Regions from separate parts of the Methylobacterium nigriterrae genome, predicted to be linked through region 3. Evidence: predicted binding sites of a transcription regulator. Region 3 holds the regulator's gene; each other region holds the start of a gene.
What was found. Region 3 encodes PhoB, which activates phosphate uptake and scavenging genes when phosphate is short. Its sites were predicted from a motif close to TGTCATNNANCTGTCAT; they were not measured.
Positions count from the first base shown of each region.

Region 1 (4,922 bases), on a different contig from region 3:
ACCGCGCACGGTGTGAACGGCTTCAGTAAAGTAGATCAAGTCGTAGTTGATGCCGCGCGTGCGCAGGAAGGCTCGGAACCCGCCCGGATCTCCGGCCGGTCCCAGCAGCTCCTCGATCGAGGTCGTCACCTCCGCCGAGCGCCGAGCCGAGAAAACCGGCTGAGCGACAGAGGTCTGAGGATCGCCGCCCGCGCCCGCGTCGGAGCCGATGGCTACCCCCTCGGCGGCGACGCGCGTGGCCTCGCTGAGAACGTCAAGCGTCGGTTGCGCAATGGCCGCGGAGCTCGACGCAAGCAGTGCTGCAAGCCCAACGTATCGCCGTCCTAACGCGCAGAAGCTGCGTGGCATCCTGGCGTCTGCACCCCTCATGTCAGTTCTGCGCGCCCAGCCATGAAAACTCAGGATGCTCCTGTCATGCCTGCAGCGTCACGGCTCTTCGGGATGTGGAAAAAGAGCCTGTGGGGTGGAGCCGGCGGCGCATCCGCTGACCACCCATCTCATGCGCGTCGCCCGACCTTCTCAGTAACGGGACGGCACGTACATCTCGGCCGGGACCGGCCCGCGTACGTAGTCGGCGTGGCGCTCACGCGGCGGCAGCTGGACGGGTGGGTGTTCGACCTCCCCGTAGGGGATCTGTTCCAAGAGGTGGCTGATACAGTTCAGGCGCGCGCTCTTCTTGTTCACGGCCTCGACCACCCACCAGGGCGCCTCGGGGATGTGGGTGCGCGCCAGCATGTCCTCCTTCGCCTTCGTGTAATCTTCCCAGCGGCGGCGCGATTCAACGTCCATCGGCGAGAGCTTCCACTGCTTGAGTGGATCCTCGATCCGCATGCGGAAGCGAAGTTCCTGCTCGGCATCCGTGATCGAGAACCAGTACTTCAGCAGCACGATGCCCGAGCGCACCAGCATGCGCTCGAACTCTGGCACCGAGCGGAAGAACTCCTCGACATCGGCCTCGCTGCAGAAGCCCATGACCCGCTCGACACCGGTTCGGTTGTACCAGGAGCGGTCGAACAGCACGATCTCGCCGCAAGCCGGCAGGTGGGCGACGTAGCGCTGGAAGTACCACTGGCTGCGCTCGCGCTCGCTTGGGGCGGGCAGGGCGGCCACCCGGCAGACGCGTGGGTTGAGGCGCTGAGTGACGCGCTTAATCACGCCGCCCTTGCCGGCCGAGTCGCGGCCTTCAAACAGCACCACCACCCGCAGCTTCCGGTCCTGTATCCAGTCCTGAAGCTGCACCAGCTCGTGCTGCAGCCGCAGCAGCTCGCGGAAGTAGATCTTGCGGCTCAGGCCATCCGGTCGCGCCTCGTCGGAACGCGCCTCAAGACGCTCCAGGCGCTCATCTTCGAGCTCCAGCTCGAACTCCTCGTCGTAGCTGTCGGCGAGCTCGCGGCGGATCGCCTCAATGTCGGCATCGTGAGGCGTGCGTTCGTCAGGCATCATCGTCACCACCTCGAAGGTGCATGGAGGGTCGGTGATAGGATCAGGCTTCCATGACAAGCCTGAGAAGCATGGGCCAACTTGCCGGACTCGGTCGGCGCTATCGAAGCTCTCCGCCTGCCATGTCCCTGTCTATGCTCTTCGGTGCCGCCAGGATCCCTACCTTGTGATGGAACGCGCTCGGGTTTGATCCGGAGCCTCCCTCGGCGCGTTGCTGATCCGAAACCGCAGCGCGCACCAGTGTGGGCGTGTTGTGGCCATCATGGCAGCAGGAAGGACTGGATGACCGGACCGCGCGAGATTGAGCTGAAGCTGGAATGCGAGCCCTCCGACCTCACCACGTTGCAGAGCCACCCGCTCCTGCAGGAGGCTTCCGAGCAGGGCGAGGCGGATCTGGAATCGGTTTACTTCGACACGACCGACCAGAGCCTGCGCCAGGCCGGGCTCGGGCTGCGGGTGCGCCGGAGCGGCGAGCGCTTCATCCAGACCCTCAAGGCCGGGGGTGATGGCCTCTTCGACCGGCCCGAATGGGAGCAGGAGGTTGCCGGTCCGCAGCCGGACCTCGGGGTCTTGGCCGACACGCCCCTCGCCAAGGTGCTCGCCCGCAAGGACGCCCTGCAGCCTCTGTTCACCACCGCCGTGACGCGGCGCAGGTACCTGGTCGAGCAGGGCCGATCCCGCATCGAGGTTGCCCTCGACACAGGCCGGATCACGGCGCCGGTTGCGGGCGACAGGACCATTCCGATCTGCGAGGTGGAGCTGGAGCTGAAGGACGGCGTGGCCGGCGACGTGTTCGCCCTGGCCCATGCGGTCGCCTCTCTCATCCCGCTACGCCTTGGGGTCCGCAGCAAGGCCGAGCGCGGCTACGTGCTGGCTTCAAGCGAACTCGACCGTGTGCGCAAGGCCGAGCCTGTGCCGCTGCGCGAGGACATGAGCGCGGCCGAGGCGTTCCAGGCCGTGTCACATGCCTGCTTGCGCCACATGCGGCTGAACGAAGACATTCTGCTGCTGGGCCGCGACGCGAACGCCCTGCATCAGGTGCGCGTCGCGATCCGGCGATTGCGCTCGGCCTTCTCGCTGTTCGGAGACCTCATCGACGATCCGCAAGGTGCCCGCCTCCGGGTTGAGCTGAAGCGGATGACGGAGCCGCTGGGCCATGCCCGCAACCTCGACGTCTTCCTTGCCACCACGCTGCCGGCAGAGCGCGAGCGGCACCCGGACGAGCCCGGGCTGCTCAACCTGGAGACGCAGCTCGAAGGCCGGCGCACACAAGCCTACGAGTCCATCCGGACGCTGCTGCAGTCGGCGGAATGGCGCGCGCTGCTGCTCGATCTCGTCGGCTGGATCAACGCCGGCCCCTGGCTCGGAGACGAGGCCGAAGAGCGTGTGACACTGCGCGAGGAGGCCGCACGTGAGTTTGCGGCGCGTGAACTCGATCGACGCCGACGTCAGGTGAAGCGGCGCGGCCGCGATCTCGACGTACTCAGCCCAGTGGACCGGCACCAAGTACGCATCGCCGCCAAAAAATTGCGCTACGGGGCCGAGTTCTTCGCCGGTCTCTACCCGGCCAAGAAGGCGGTGAAGCGTCACGTCACCTTCGTCAAAGCGCTCTCCGAGCTGCAGGATCACCTCGGTGCCCTCAACGACATCGCCACGGGCCATGAGGTCGTGCGGAACATCGCGGGGGAGCATGCGGGTGCCTCGGCCCTGTTCGCGGCAGGCATCACGGCCGCCGACCTTGAGGCACGCACGCGCAAGCTCCTGGCGGCCGCCGCCGACGCACACAAGGATCTGGTCGATGCCAAGCCGTTCTGGCGGTAGCTGACCGGCTCTCCCACCATATGACCGTTTCGTGAACCTCCCGACGCGCCTGCCGATTATCCTGGCACTGCGTCAGTGGAGGTCGGTCATGATCATCCGTAGCGTTGGTGAACTAGTGCGTGGTCGGTCCCTCCACGCCATCGACGTTGCGGCCACAGTTACAGAGGTGTGCCGGAGGTTGCGCGAGCATCACGTCGGCGCGCTCGCCGTCACGGAGGGGGGCGGCCTCATCGGCATCATCAGCGAGCGCGACGTGATCGCCCGGGTCATCGCGGTCGAGCTGGACCCGCAACTCACGCCGGTCCGGGCTGTGATGACATCAGATCCGCAGACGATCGACGTCGAGGAATGCTTGGCCGACGCGCTCCAGAAGATGCTCGACGGCCACTTCCGGCACCTGCCCGTGATGCAGGAGGCGCAGGTCATGGGCATGATCTCCATGCGGGACATCCCGACCGAGTACCGGCTCATGCGCCAGCGCTACGAGCAAATGCGAGCTCAGGACGAAGTTGCGGGATAGCTCTCAGTCTGTTCAAGCAACTAACAGACGAGGCGCATGTTTCGAGATATACAGTAAGATCCCACTTGGTCGCATCGTGCCCAAATACAGCACATAATGATATTTTCGTGGCAATAGCTCCTTGACGCAATAAGCTGTGGCTCTTCCTGTCGTCCATCACGTGAGGAGGCGCGCATGAGCGGACTGGATGGGGTCGCACGGACCATCACGACGTTGGCGACGCCGGACATAAAGCCAAAGGACCTCCTGGCAGCGGTTCGTCGGCACCACCCTGAAGCCTCCAAGAAGCAGGTCAGTCGGGCTGCCTTCACGGCCATGATCCTCACTGCCGAAATCGACCCGGACCAGGCGCGGCGCGTGCAGGAGCTGGCTTCGCGCGGCGATGACGGCACCGAAGAGATGGGCACTGAGGCCGTGTCAGCCGTTGAGCCGCCGCGCAAGAACCGCAAAGGCCGCCGCAAGGCCGCTTAGGTGTCCCTGTCCTCCGGGCCGCTGCGTAGCCGACGGACCCGCTCTTCCAGGTCGCTCGCGACGTCACCATAGAGCTCGAACCGGCGGCGGTAGATCGCGCGCTTGTCGTCACCCTTGGCGGTCTTCAGCCGCTCGGCGGCCCGCTGCGCCTTCGCTTGGAACTTGGCAACCAGCTTGTGAACGGCGGCCACAATCTTGGCCTCCGTTTCCGCAGCGTCCTGTGCGGCCTTCTTGAATTTCTCGGTCTTGGCCATGGCCATCCTCAATAGGAGCGTATCGGGCAGAGCGGGGAGAGGGTTGGCCGCGCCCATCCCGCCGCTGCTGCAAAAAAACCTCGGGTAGGATGACAACCGCAACGACCCAACCATAGCATTCAGTATGCCGAGGTGTGTGACAGCTCTGGCTGAGGAATGCCGCGACCTGTCGGGAAGGTCTGCTCATGCCTGCAGAGCGGACCTGCTGCTGCACAGGGATAAACGTCGGCTCTTGGCGCAACTCAGACTTACAAGCTGAGCTGCTGCAACGTCCGCTACGGAGGAGGCGCCGGGGCCGGCTGAACGGCCGTAATGGGCGCAATGCCGAATTACTGAGCCTGGCCGGAAGCTGCCTGTCCGCTTCTGAGCACCAACTGGCAAAAAGCGGACGTCACTGTTGAGGCTGGCGCCGACCC
Region 1 covers NZ_JBAWTG010000027.1:17,051-21,972, forward strand. Annotated here, with positions in the region: gene WDW90_RS15805 (carbohydrate porin) at 1-348, opposite strand, end outside; gene ppk2 (polyphosphate kinase 2) at 520-1,443, opposite strand; gene WDW90_RS15815 (CYTH and CHAD domain-containing protein) at 1,723-3,261, shown strand; gene WDW90_RS15820 (CBS domain-containing protein) at 3,440-3,781, shown strand; gene WDW90_RS15825 (hypothetical protein) at 3,956-4,252, shown strand; gene WDW90_RS15830 (hypothetical protein) at 4,249-4,506, opposite strand.
Region 1: the regulator PhoB is predicted to act here: its motif matches at 1,483-1,499, upstream of ppk2 (polyphosphate kinase 2).

Region 2 (4,922 bases), on a different contig from region 3:
GCGCCGAATTCCCGCGGCGCCCGGGCCCTCGACGTGCCGGTGCACAACGCCTATCGCCGCCCGGACGGGGCGCCGAACCGCCACAAATCCTACGGCTACCTGCGCACGCCGGAATTCTCCGAGATCGCGCTCGCCTTCCTCGGCGCCTGAGGGGGCCCGCGTCCGGGACGGGCGGTCGATCCCGATTGCGCGGAAGCCCTTGGAACCTATATAGATGGCATTCCCCTTTTACAGCGTGAGACGGGATGCTCCGGACCCTCGGAAAGCCGGGCCGGAGCCCGCGGACCATCGTCCGCGCGAGCCCCGAGCCCGTCCCCGCCCATTCGTTGGAGTTGCCCCGATGTCCCAGGGTCCGCTGATGCCGAAGGCGACCGCCGTGTGGCTCGTCGAGAACACCTCGCTCGCCTTCGAGCAGATCGCCGACTTCTGCAAGCTGCACCCCCTCGAGGTGAAGGGCATCGCCGACGGCGAGGTGGCGGCAGGCATCAAGGGGCTCGACCCGATCACCACGGGCCAGCTCACCCGCGACGAGATCGAGAAGGCGCAGAAGTCGCCGAGCTACCGCCTTAAGGTCGCCGTGTCGAAGGTGAAGCTGCCCGAGGTGAAGCGCACCACCAAGGGCCCGCGCTACACCCCGCTCTCCCGGCGCCAGGACCGCCCGAACGCGATCCTCTGGCTGCTGCGCAACCATCCCGAGCTGAAGGACGCGCAGGTCATCCGGCTCGTCGGCACCACCAAGTCGACGATCCAGCAGATCCGCGAGCGCACCCACTGGAACTCGGGCTCGCTGCAGCCGATGGACCCGGTGACGCTCGGGCTGTGCACGCAGATCGACCTCGACTTCGAGGTGCAGCGCGCCGCCAAGGACCGCCCCGCCGTGGCGGCCGATGCCGGCGCCTCGCTGCTGCCCGCCGAGGTCTCGACCGCGCCAGAGGCCGGGCACGAGGAGGCCGACGACCATCGCGCCGGCGGCCGCGACGAGCGCCTCGACGCGGATTCGGTCTTCGCCAAGCTCAAGGGCATGCGCCGGACCGACGAGGACGACGAGGAGGCGTAGGCCCGCACCCGACCGGAATCATCCTTCCGGCCTGCCTCGAAATCGAGGGTCGCCACGCGTCCCGCCCTGCGCGATAGTGCAGGCCGCGACGCTGACGACAGGAAGAGACGCCCCATGGCCTCTCCCGGCTGCGACATCGATGCCGGCGCGGTCCGCGGCCCGCCCGGCCCGGCCCCGGCCGACATCGCGGACGGGCTCCGGGCCGCCGCGCCGCCCGAGCCGGTCACGCTCGCCCAGTCGCTGATGATCGAGGCTGGCTGGAGCCCGGCGAATTTCGGGGAGGCGGGGCCGAACCCGCCCTATCTGCGCATCGGCAGCAAGATCCGGGTGACGCTTTCGGAGGTCGAGCCCTGCTTCGCCTCCTTCAACCGCGACCGCGGGCTGTTCCGCTCCAAGGTCTCGATGCTGGAGCACCTGCAGAAATACGATCAGATCATGGTCGACCCGATCGCCTTCGAGGAATGCTTCGGCCCCGGCGAGGGCACCGAGGCGACCTTCCCCTTCGGCTCCTGGCTGACCATCCGGGCCGTCGAGTTCGACGGCCTGAAGCTGTGGGGACGGCGGCACGGCCGCGTGGTGCTGCCGCTGGAGCCGCTCGCGATCGCCTCGGCGGTCTGGCTCAGGAACGCCCCCGCCCACTGAGGCCGGAAGCGGCCGATCCCTTGTCGACTGAGCCGGAAGCGGCCGATCCCTCGACCACTGGGCCGGAAGCGGCCGATCCCTTGTCGACTGAGCCGGGGCGGCCGATCCCTCGTCCGCGAGGCCGGAACCTGCCGCCCATGCCGCGCCGACCGGCGAGGCCCGACGCCGCGCCGGCAGCGGGAACGCGCGTCATTTTGCCCGGCGTCGACGCGGATTAAATGTATATTCAAGACGTGCGGACGCGAATACGCGAGCGCTCGCGGTTTCGGCCGGTCGATCACGGCGATATTCAGATCATCGCCGCGCGGTCTGCCGGCAAAGTTTCATCGGCCCGTCGCAAAACCGGCCCTATCAGCTTTCGGTGGCCCACGCAGATCACGCATCGGCCGCGACAAGACGGGGCGGTCCAGGACGACAACAGGCGCGCCTCGTTCACGCCCGCAACGGAGGCTGCGCGTCGTCATGGCCAATGCAGGACCGATCAAGAACATCGTCATCATGATCGCCGACGGGGCGGGCTTCAACACGCTGGAGGCGACCCGCCTCTACCTGAAGGGCCTGGCCGACGGTGACGCCCGCGCGGGCGCGGCCGGGACGGTGCTGATCGCCGACGGGCCGACCTTCGCGGCGACCGCGCAATCGGTCTATCCGCTCGACACCCGCACCACGCCGGTGCCCGGCGAGACCGGCCTCGCCCAGAACCCGGCGGTGGTCTACGACCCGGTCAGGAACTACGACTTCGCGCGGGTCTCCGGGCTCGATCCGAACGGCCAGCCGCGCGCCTTCGCGGGCTACGAGTGGAACCGCAACACCTATCCGGATTCCGGCAACACCGCCTCGTCGATCGCCACCGGCGACAAGACCTACAACAACGCCATCGACGTCGACGGCAACGGCGCCGAGCTGTACTCGATCGCCGAGCTCGCCAAGCAGCAGGGCAAGGCCACCGGCGTCGTCACCACGGTGCAGTTCAGCGACGCGACCCCCTCGGCAACGGGCGGCGCCCACAACATCAGCCGCGCCAACGCCAACCAGATCGCGCTCGAGATGTTCGGCTCGGGAACGCTCGACGTCATCGCGGGCACCGGCAACCCGGATTACGACGATAACGGCCGCCTGCGCACCGCGCCCGACTACCAGTGGATCGGTGCCGATCTCTGGAACTCGCTGAAGGCCGACACCTACCGCTCGCAGGACGGGGCGAGCTGGGACCTGCTGCAGGACCGCGCCGCGATCCAGGCCGCCGGCACCGGGACGCCGACGGCCGAGCGCCTCGCCATGATCTCGAAGGCGTTCACGAGCAACAACTTCAACCGCTCGGGCGCGGCCGCGCCGAACGCCACCGAGATCCCGTTCAGCGTGCCGCGGCTCGAATCCTCCGCCACCCTCTCGGAACTGTCGCTCGCGGCGCTCAACAAGCTGAACGCCGATCCGGACGGCCTCTACCTGATGATCGAGGGCGGCGCCGTGGACCGCGCCATGCACGCGAACAACCGCGGCCGCATGATCGAGGAGTACATCGACTTCAACAACGCCGTGAAGACGGTCGTCGACTTCATCAACGCGCCGACGAGCCGGGCGACCTTCGAGGACACGCTGCTGATCGTCACCGCCGATCACGACCACCTGTTCTTTGGCCCCGAGGGCGCCACGATCCCCTACCAGCCCGTGCAGCCCGACCGGGACGGGGACGGCGTGCCGGAGGGACTGTTCTTCTCCACCAACCACTCGAACCAGATCATCCCGCTCTTCGCGGCGGGTGCCGGCTCGGCCGGCCTGCCGCAGCTCGCCGACCAGCGCGACTCCTTCACGAACCCGCAGGGCCAGGTGATCGGCAGCGGCCGCGCCTTCACGGACGAGGCGGAACTCGGCAACTACCTGCTCGCGCAGGCGCGCCTCGGCGCCACGGCGGTGAGCGAGGGCAACGACAATTTGATCGGCTCGGAGGCCGGCGACAGCCTCGACGGCAACGACGTGATCGACGGGCGCGGCGGCAACGACACGCTGAACGGCGGGGCCGGCAACGACGTCATCAGCGGCGGCACCGGCGACGACGTGATCACGGGCGGGACCGGCAACGACACCGTGCTGTTCAACGTCTCGACGGACGGGGCCGACCGGACGAATCTCGGCGAGGGCAGCGACCGCGCCGACATCTCGGCCGCGGCGCCCGGGCAGGTCCGTCTGACCTTCACCTCGGCCGAGGTCGGCAACGGCAACGCCAATGACGGGCAGACCGGCGCCAACCAGGACGGCGGCCTCGCCGTCCGCCTGCAGGCGGAGGGCGCCGGCGACGCGCTGACCGGGCCCGTCAGCCGCTTCGACGACGAGGGCATCACCTTCGTGGCCGCCACCACCGGCCTCACCTTCGACGTGCGGGACCTCGTGGCCGGCACGCAGCGCGGGGACGCCTTCCGGGTGGTCGCGCTCGGCACCTCGGGCAGCGACGCGCTCGGCCCGGTGGCGGGCCGCGAGGCGCAGAGCCACTACGTCAATGCCGGCCAGGGCAACGACACGGTGACGGGCGGCAGCGCCGCGGACTTCCTAGTGGGCGGGGCCGGCAACGACGTCCTCAACGGCGCGGCCGGCGACGACAGCTTCATCGGGGGCGCCGGGGACGACGCCATCAACGGCGGCGCCGGCATCGACCGGGCGATCTTCGCCTATGCCCTCGGGGCGGCGCAGATCAGCCTCGGCGCCTCGGGGGCCATCATCGTCACGGGACCGGAGGGCACCGACACCCTGCGGGGGATCGAGCAGGTCCAGTTCTCGGACCGCGTGATCGACAACGCCGACGGCTCGCCCCTCGTGGACGACCTGTTCTACCTCGCGACCAGCCGCGACGTGGCCGCCGCCGGGATCGATGCGGACACCCACTACCAGCAGTCCGGCTGGAAGGAGGGGCGCGACCCCGACGCGCTGTTCTCGACCAACGGGTATCTCGCGGCCAATCCGGACGTGGCGCGCGCCGGGCTGAACCCGCTCAGCCACTACGACCAGAACGGCTGGCGCGAGGGGCGCGACCCCGGCGCCGGCTTCGACAACGAGCTCTACCTCGCCCGCAACGCCGACGTGCGCGCCGCCGGCATCGACCCGCTGGCGCATTACCTGCAATCCGGACAGGAGGAGGGCCGGGCGATCGGCAAGGCGATCGGCAAGGCGTCCGATCTCGGTGCGGCCAAGGGTTTCGACGCAGAGTACTACCTTCTGTCGAACGCCGACG
Region 2 covers NZ_JBAWTG010000028.1:35,113-40,034, reverse strand. Annotated here, with positions in the region: gene WDW90_RS16325 (lipase family protein) at 1-150, shown strand, start outside; gene WDW90_RS16320 (DUF1013 domain-containing protein) at 341-1,057, shown strand; gene WDW90_RS16315 (hypothetical protein) at 1,172-1,699, shown strand; gene WDW90_RS16310 (alkaline phosphatase) at 2,162-4,922, shown strand, end outside.
Region 2: the regulator PhoB is predicted to act here: its motif matches at 2,021-2,037, upstream of WDW90_RS16310 (alkaline phosphatase).

Region 3 (4,922 bases):
TCTTGCATCGTCCACGAGGCCTCTTGTAGGTTCGGACCGTTGCCGCAGGGAACACGCGCGGCGGCCATCACCAGTGGCGCACACGGACGGATTTCGCACCGGCAGGCTCCGCATGGACGCGGCTCGCACGCGGGCCGCGTTGGGCCTCGTGCGTCCGAACCGCGTCGGGTCCGCCGGGGGGCGGAAGCGGTGATCGCAGCGTTCGGAGGGGGCGATGACGGAAGCGAGCCTGAGCTGGACGGACGAGCGCGTCGACCTTCTGCGCCGCCTGTGGGAAGACGGCCAGAGCGCCAGCAAGATCGCCGCGCAGCTCGGCGGCGTCACCCGCAACGCGGTCATCGGCAAGGTGCACCGGCTGGGTCTCGCCGGCCGGGTCAAGCCGGTGGCCGGCGCCCCCGTGAACGGCCGCAAGCGGCCCCTGCGCGAGGCCGAGGGCGAGATCGAGGCCGCGACCGTGGCCGAGATCGCCGCCGACGCGCCCGAGCCGATCGCGATCGCCTCGCACCGCCCGGCCCCCGATTTCCCGCCGGCCGCGGCGCCGGCCTCGGCCGCCGACCAGGTGCCGCTCGCGGTCTCGGAGCGGGTCACGATCATGGATCTGCGCGAATCGATGTGCCGCTGGCCGATGGGCGACCCGACGACCCCCGAGTTCCGATTCTGCGGCGGCCGCGCCATCACCGGCCTGCCCTATTGCAGCCACCACGCCCAGATCGCCTACCAGCCCGCCGCCGAGCGCAAGCGGGACCGGAGGGTCGCGGGCTTCCGCTGAGGCCGGCCGGCGCCGCGCGCCTCGCCCGCGCGGGAGAATCCGCGGAACGCGGACCGGGCGCGGGATGCGCCCTGTCCGGAAGGACCTCGCCCTGTCCCCCACGGCAGAGGGGACGCGAGCCCGATCCTGTCCGGCCGCGCCCTACTCGACGCCTGAGAACATCTCGTCGAAGGAATAGCCGGAGCCGCGCACGGTGCGGATCGGGTCGGACTGGCGCGGGCGGTTGATCGCCTTGCGCAGGCGCCCGACATGGACGTCGACCGTGCGCTCGTCGATGTAGACGTCGTGGCCCCAGACGCCGTCGAGGAGCTGCTCGCGCGAGAACACCCGGCCCGGGCTCTGCATCAGGAACTCGAGGAGCTTGAACTCGGTGGGGCCGAGATGGATCTCGCGGCCCGAGCGGCGGATCCGGTGGCTCATCCGGTCGAGCTCGATGTCGCCCGCGATCAGGAGGCTGGCCACGTGGGCGGGCTTGGCGCGCCGCAGGAGCGCGCGCACGCGGGCGAGGAGTTCCGGCACCGAGAACGGCTTGACGATGTAGTCGTCCGCGCCCGTGCCGAGGCCGCGGATGCGGTCGCCCTCCTCGCCGCGAGCGGTCAGCATGATGATCGGCAGGCGCTCGGTCTCGCGGCGCGCCCGGATGCGGCGGCACAGCTCGATGCCGGACAGGCCCGGAAGCATCCAGTCGAGCAGGATCAGGTCGGGCAGTTGCTCGTGCAGGCGCAGGTCGGCCTCGTCGCCGCGCACGGCCGAGTCGACGATGTAGCCCTCGGCCTCGAGGTTGTAGCGGAGGAGGAGCGTGAGGGCCTCCTCGTCCTCGACGATCAGGATGCGGGTGCTCATGGTCTCGTCAAAGCCGGATCGCCTCAGGCCCCGGCCCGGGGCGCGATCGTGGCGTAGTTCGAGGCGTCGTCCTTCGGGCGGTCGGTCAGGGTCACGCCGGTGACGAGATAGTGGATCGTCTCGGCGATGTTGGTGGTGTGGTCGCCGATCCGCTCGACGTTCTTGGCGCAGAACAGGAGGTGCGTGCAGAACGAGATGTTGCGCGGGTCCTCCATCATGTAGGTCAGGAGCTCGCGGAACAGGGAGTTGTAGAGGGCGTCGATGGCGCCGTCGCGCTGCCAGACGTCGTGGGCGGCCTTGGTGTCGCGGGCCCCGTAGGCGTCGAGCACGTCCTTGAGCTGCTCCTGCACGAGGTCGCTCATGTGCTGGACGCCGAGCACGATCTTCTGCGGCTGGGCCTGATCGCTGATCGCCACGACGCGCTTGGCGATGTTCTTGGCGAGGTCCCCGATGCGCTCGAGGTCGCCCGAGACGCGGATCGCCGAGATCGTCTCGCGCAGGTCGATGGCGAGCGGCTGGCGGCGGGCGATGAGGAGCACGGCGCGCTCCTCGATCTCGCGCTGGAGCACGTCGAGGCGCTTGTCGGCCGCGATGACGTTCTGGGCGAGTGCGGTGTCGCGGCGCACGAGGGCGACGCTCGCATCCGCCATCATCTTCTCGGCGACGCCCCCCATCTCGGCGATCGAGCGGCGCAGGTCCTCGAGGTCGGTGTCGTAGGAGGTGACGATGTGCTCGGACATGGTCTGGCGTCCTCGATCGGCCCGCCGGGCGGGACCGCGGTGAGGGAGGGATGCGCCCGCGGGCGGCTCAGCCGAAGCGGCCGGTGATGTAGTCCTGCGTCTGCCGCTTCTCGGGATTCATGAAGATCCGGGTGGTGGGCCCGAACTCGACGAGCTCGCCGAGATACATGAAGGCCGTGAACTGCGAGATGCGGGCGGCCTGCTGCATGTTGTGGGTCACGATCGCGATCGTGAACTCGTCGCGCAGCTGCTCGATCAGCTCCTCGATGCGCCCCGTCGAGATCGGGTCCAGCGCCGAGGTCGGCTCGTCGAACAGGATCACCTCCGGGCGCTGGGCGACCGTCCGGGCGATGCAGAGGCGCTGCTGCTGGCCGCCCGAGAGGCCCATGCCGGACTGCCGGAGCTTGTCCTTGACCTCGTCCCAGAGCGCGGCCTTGCGCAGGGATTCCTCGACGCGCACGTCGAGTTCGGCCTTCGGCAGGCGCTCGTAGAGGCGGAGCCCGAAGGCGACGTTGTCGTAGATCGACATCGGGAAGGGCGTCGGCTTCTGGAACACCATGCCGACCCGGGCGCGCAGCTCGTTGAGGTCGACCTTGGGGTCGAGCACGTTCTGGCCGTCGAGCAGGATCTGCCCTTCGGCGCGCTGCTCGGGGTAGAGGCTGTAGATGCGGTTGAAGGTGCGCAGCAGCGTCGACTTCCCGCAGCCCGAGGGGCCGATCAGGGCCGTCACCTGCCGGTCGTGGAAGTTGAGGTTGATGCCCTTCAGCCCGTGGAAGGTCCCGTAATAGAAGTCGAGGTCCTTCACCGCGATGCGCACGGGCGCGCGCTCGTCGGCCTTATTGCGGCCGTTGGCCTGGGCGGCGGTGATCGCGGGGGCGACGCTCATCGGGGTGTCCTTCGCGAGGATGTCGCTGGGCGGTCGGGCGCGGCTCAGCGCGCCCGCTGTGGCTTGATGACGAGGCGGGCGAGGATCGACAGGCCGAGGATCGTCACCGTGATCAGGAGGGCGCCGGCCCAGGCCAGACCCTGCCAGTTCGGGTAGGGCGAGAGCGCGAACTGGTAGATCATCACCGGCAGGTTCGCGACGCCGCCCATCAGGTCGCGGCTGAACCAGGAATTGTTGTTGAGCGCCGTGAACAGTAGCGGCGCGGTCTCGCCGGCGATGCGGGCGAGCGCCAGGATGATGCCCGTGACGATGCCCGCCGAGGCGGCGCGCCAGGTCACGCTCATGATCACCCGGGAGGGGGGCGCACCGAGCGCCGCGCCGGCCTCGCGCAGGGAGCCCGGCACGAGCCGCAGCATGTCCTCGGTGGTGCGCACGATCACGGGCGTCGCGATGATGGCGAGCGCCACGCCGCCGGCCCAGCCCGAATAGGTGCCCATCGGCCGCACCATCAGGGTGTAGACGAACAGACCGATCAGGATCGATGGCGCCGAGAGCAGGATGTCGTTGAGGAAGCGGATCAGGTCGGCGAGCTTCGAGGCCCGGCCGTACTCGGCGAGGTAGGTGCCGGCCATGACGCCGACCGGCGTCGCCACCACGATGCCGATCAGGGTCAGCACGAGGCTGCCCAGGATCGCGTTGGCGATGCCCCCGCCCTCCGAGCCCGGGCCCGGCGTCGGCTGCGTGAGCAGGCTGGGCGAGAGGCCCTTCAGCCCCTCGATGATCAGCATCAGGAGGATCGATCCGAGCACGATGGCGCCCAGCACCGTCGCGGCGAGGCAGGAGAAGCGCAGCACCCGGTCGGCGACGCGCCGGCTCGGGCGCACCCGGTTCGCCGGCGCCGCGCGGGTCTGGCCGAGGGGGTTGGTGACGTCCATCGCGAGGATCCTCAGGCGACCTTGACGCGGCGCACGAGCAGCCGCGCGATGACGAGGACGAAGAAGGTGATCACGAACAGGATGCAGCCGAGCGCCATCAGGGCGTTGAGCTGCAGGCCGTCCGCCTCGTTGAACTCGTTGGCGATGCGCGAGGCGATGGTCGAGCCCGGATCGAAGATCGAGGCCGAGAGCCGGTTGGCGTTGCCGACCACGAAGGTGACCGCCATGGTCTCGCCGAGCGCGCGGCCGAGCCCCAGCATGATGGCGCCGATGATCGCCACCGAGGCCTGCGGCACGAGGACGTGGCGCACCACCTCCCAGGTGGTGCAGCCGATGCCGAAGGCGCTCTCGCGCAGCACCGTCGGGATCTGGTCGAGCATGTCGCGGGTGATCGAGGCCACGAAGGGCACGATCATGATGGCCAGGATGATGCCGGCCGTGAGCACGCCGACGCCCGAGGGCACGCGGGCGTAGAGCAGCGTGCCGACCACCGGCAGGCCCTCGACGAGGTTCGAGACCGGAACCTGCACGAAGCGGGCGAAGAGCGGCGCGAAGATGAACAGGCCCCACATGCCGTAGATGATGCTCGGCACGGCCGCCAGGAGCTCGATCGTCATCGCGACGGGCTTGCGCGCCCAGCCGGGGCAGAGCTGCGTCAGGTAGACGGCGATGCCGAGCGAGAGCGGCACCCCGATCAGGAGGGCGAGGAACGCGGAGGCCAGCGTCCCGATGATCGCCACCAGCGCGCC
Region 3 covers NZ_JBAWTG010000020.1:39,279-44,200, reverse strand. Annotated here, with positions in the region: gene WDW90_RS13150 (GcrA family cell cycle regulator) at 215-769, shown strand; gene phoB (phosphate regulon transcriptional regulator PhoB) at 911-1,612, opposite strand; gene phoU (phosphate signaling complex protein PhoU) at 1,636-2,352, opposite strand; gene pstB (phosphate ABC transporter ATP-binding protein PstB) at 2,420-3,238, opposite strand; gene pstA (phosphate ABC transporter permease PstA) at 3,283-4,173, opposite strand; gene pstC (phosphate ABC transporter permease subunit PstC) at 4,185-4,922, opposite strand, start outside.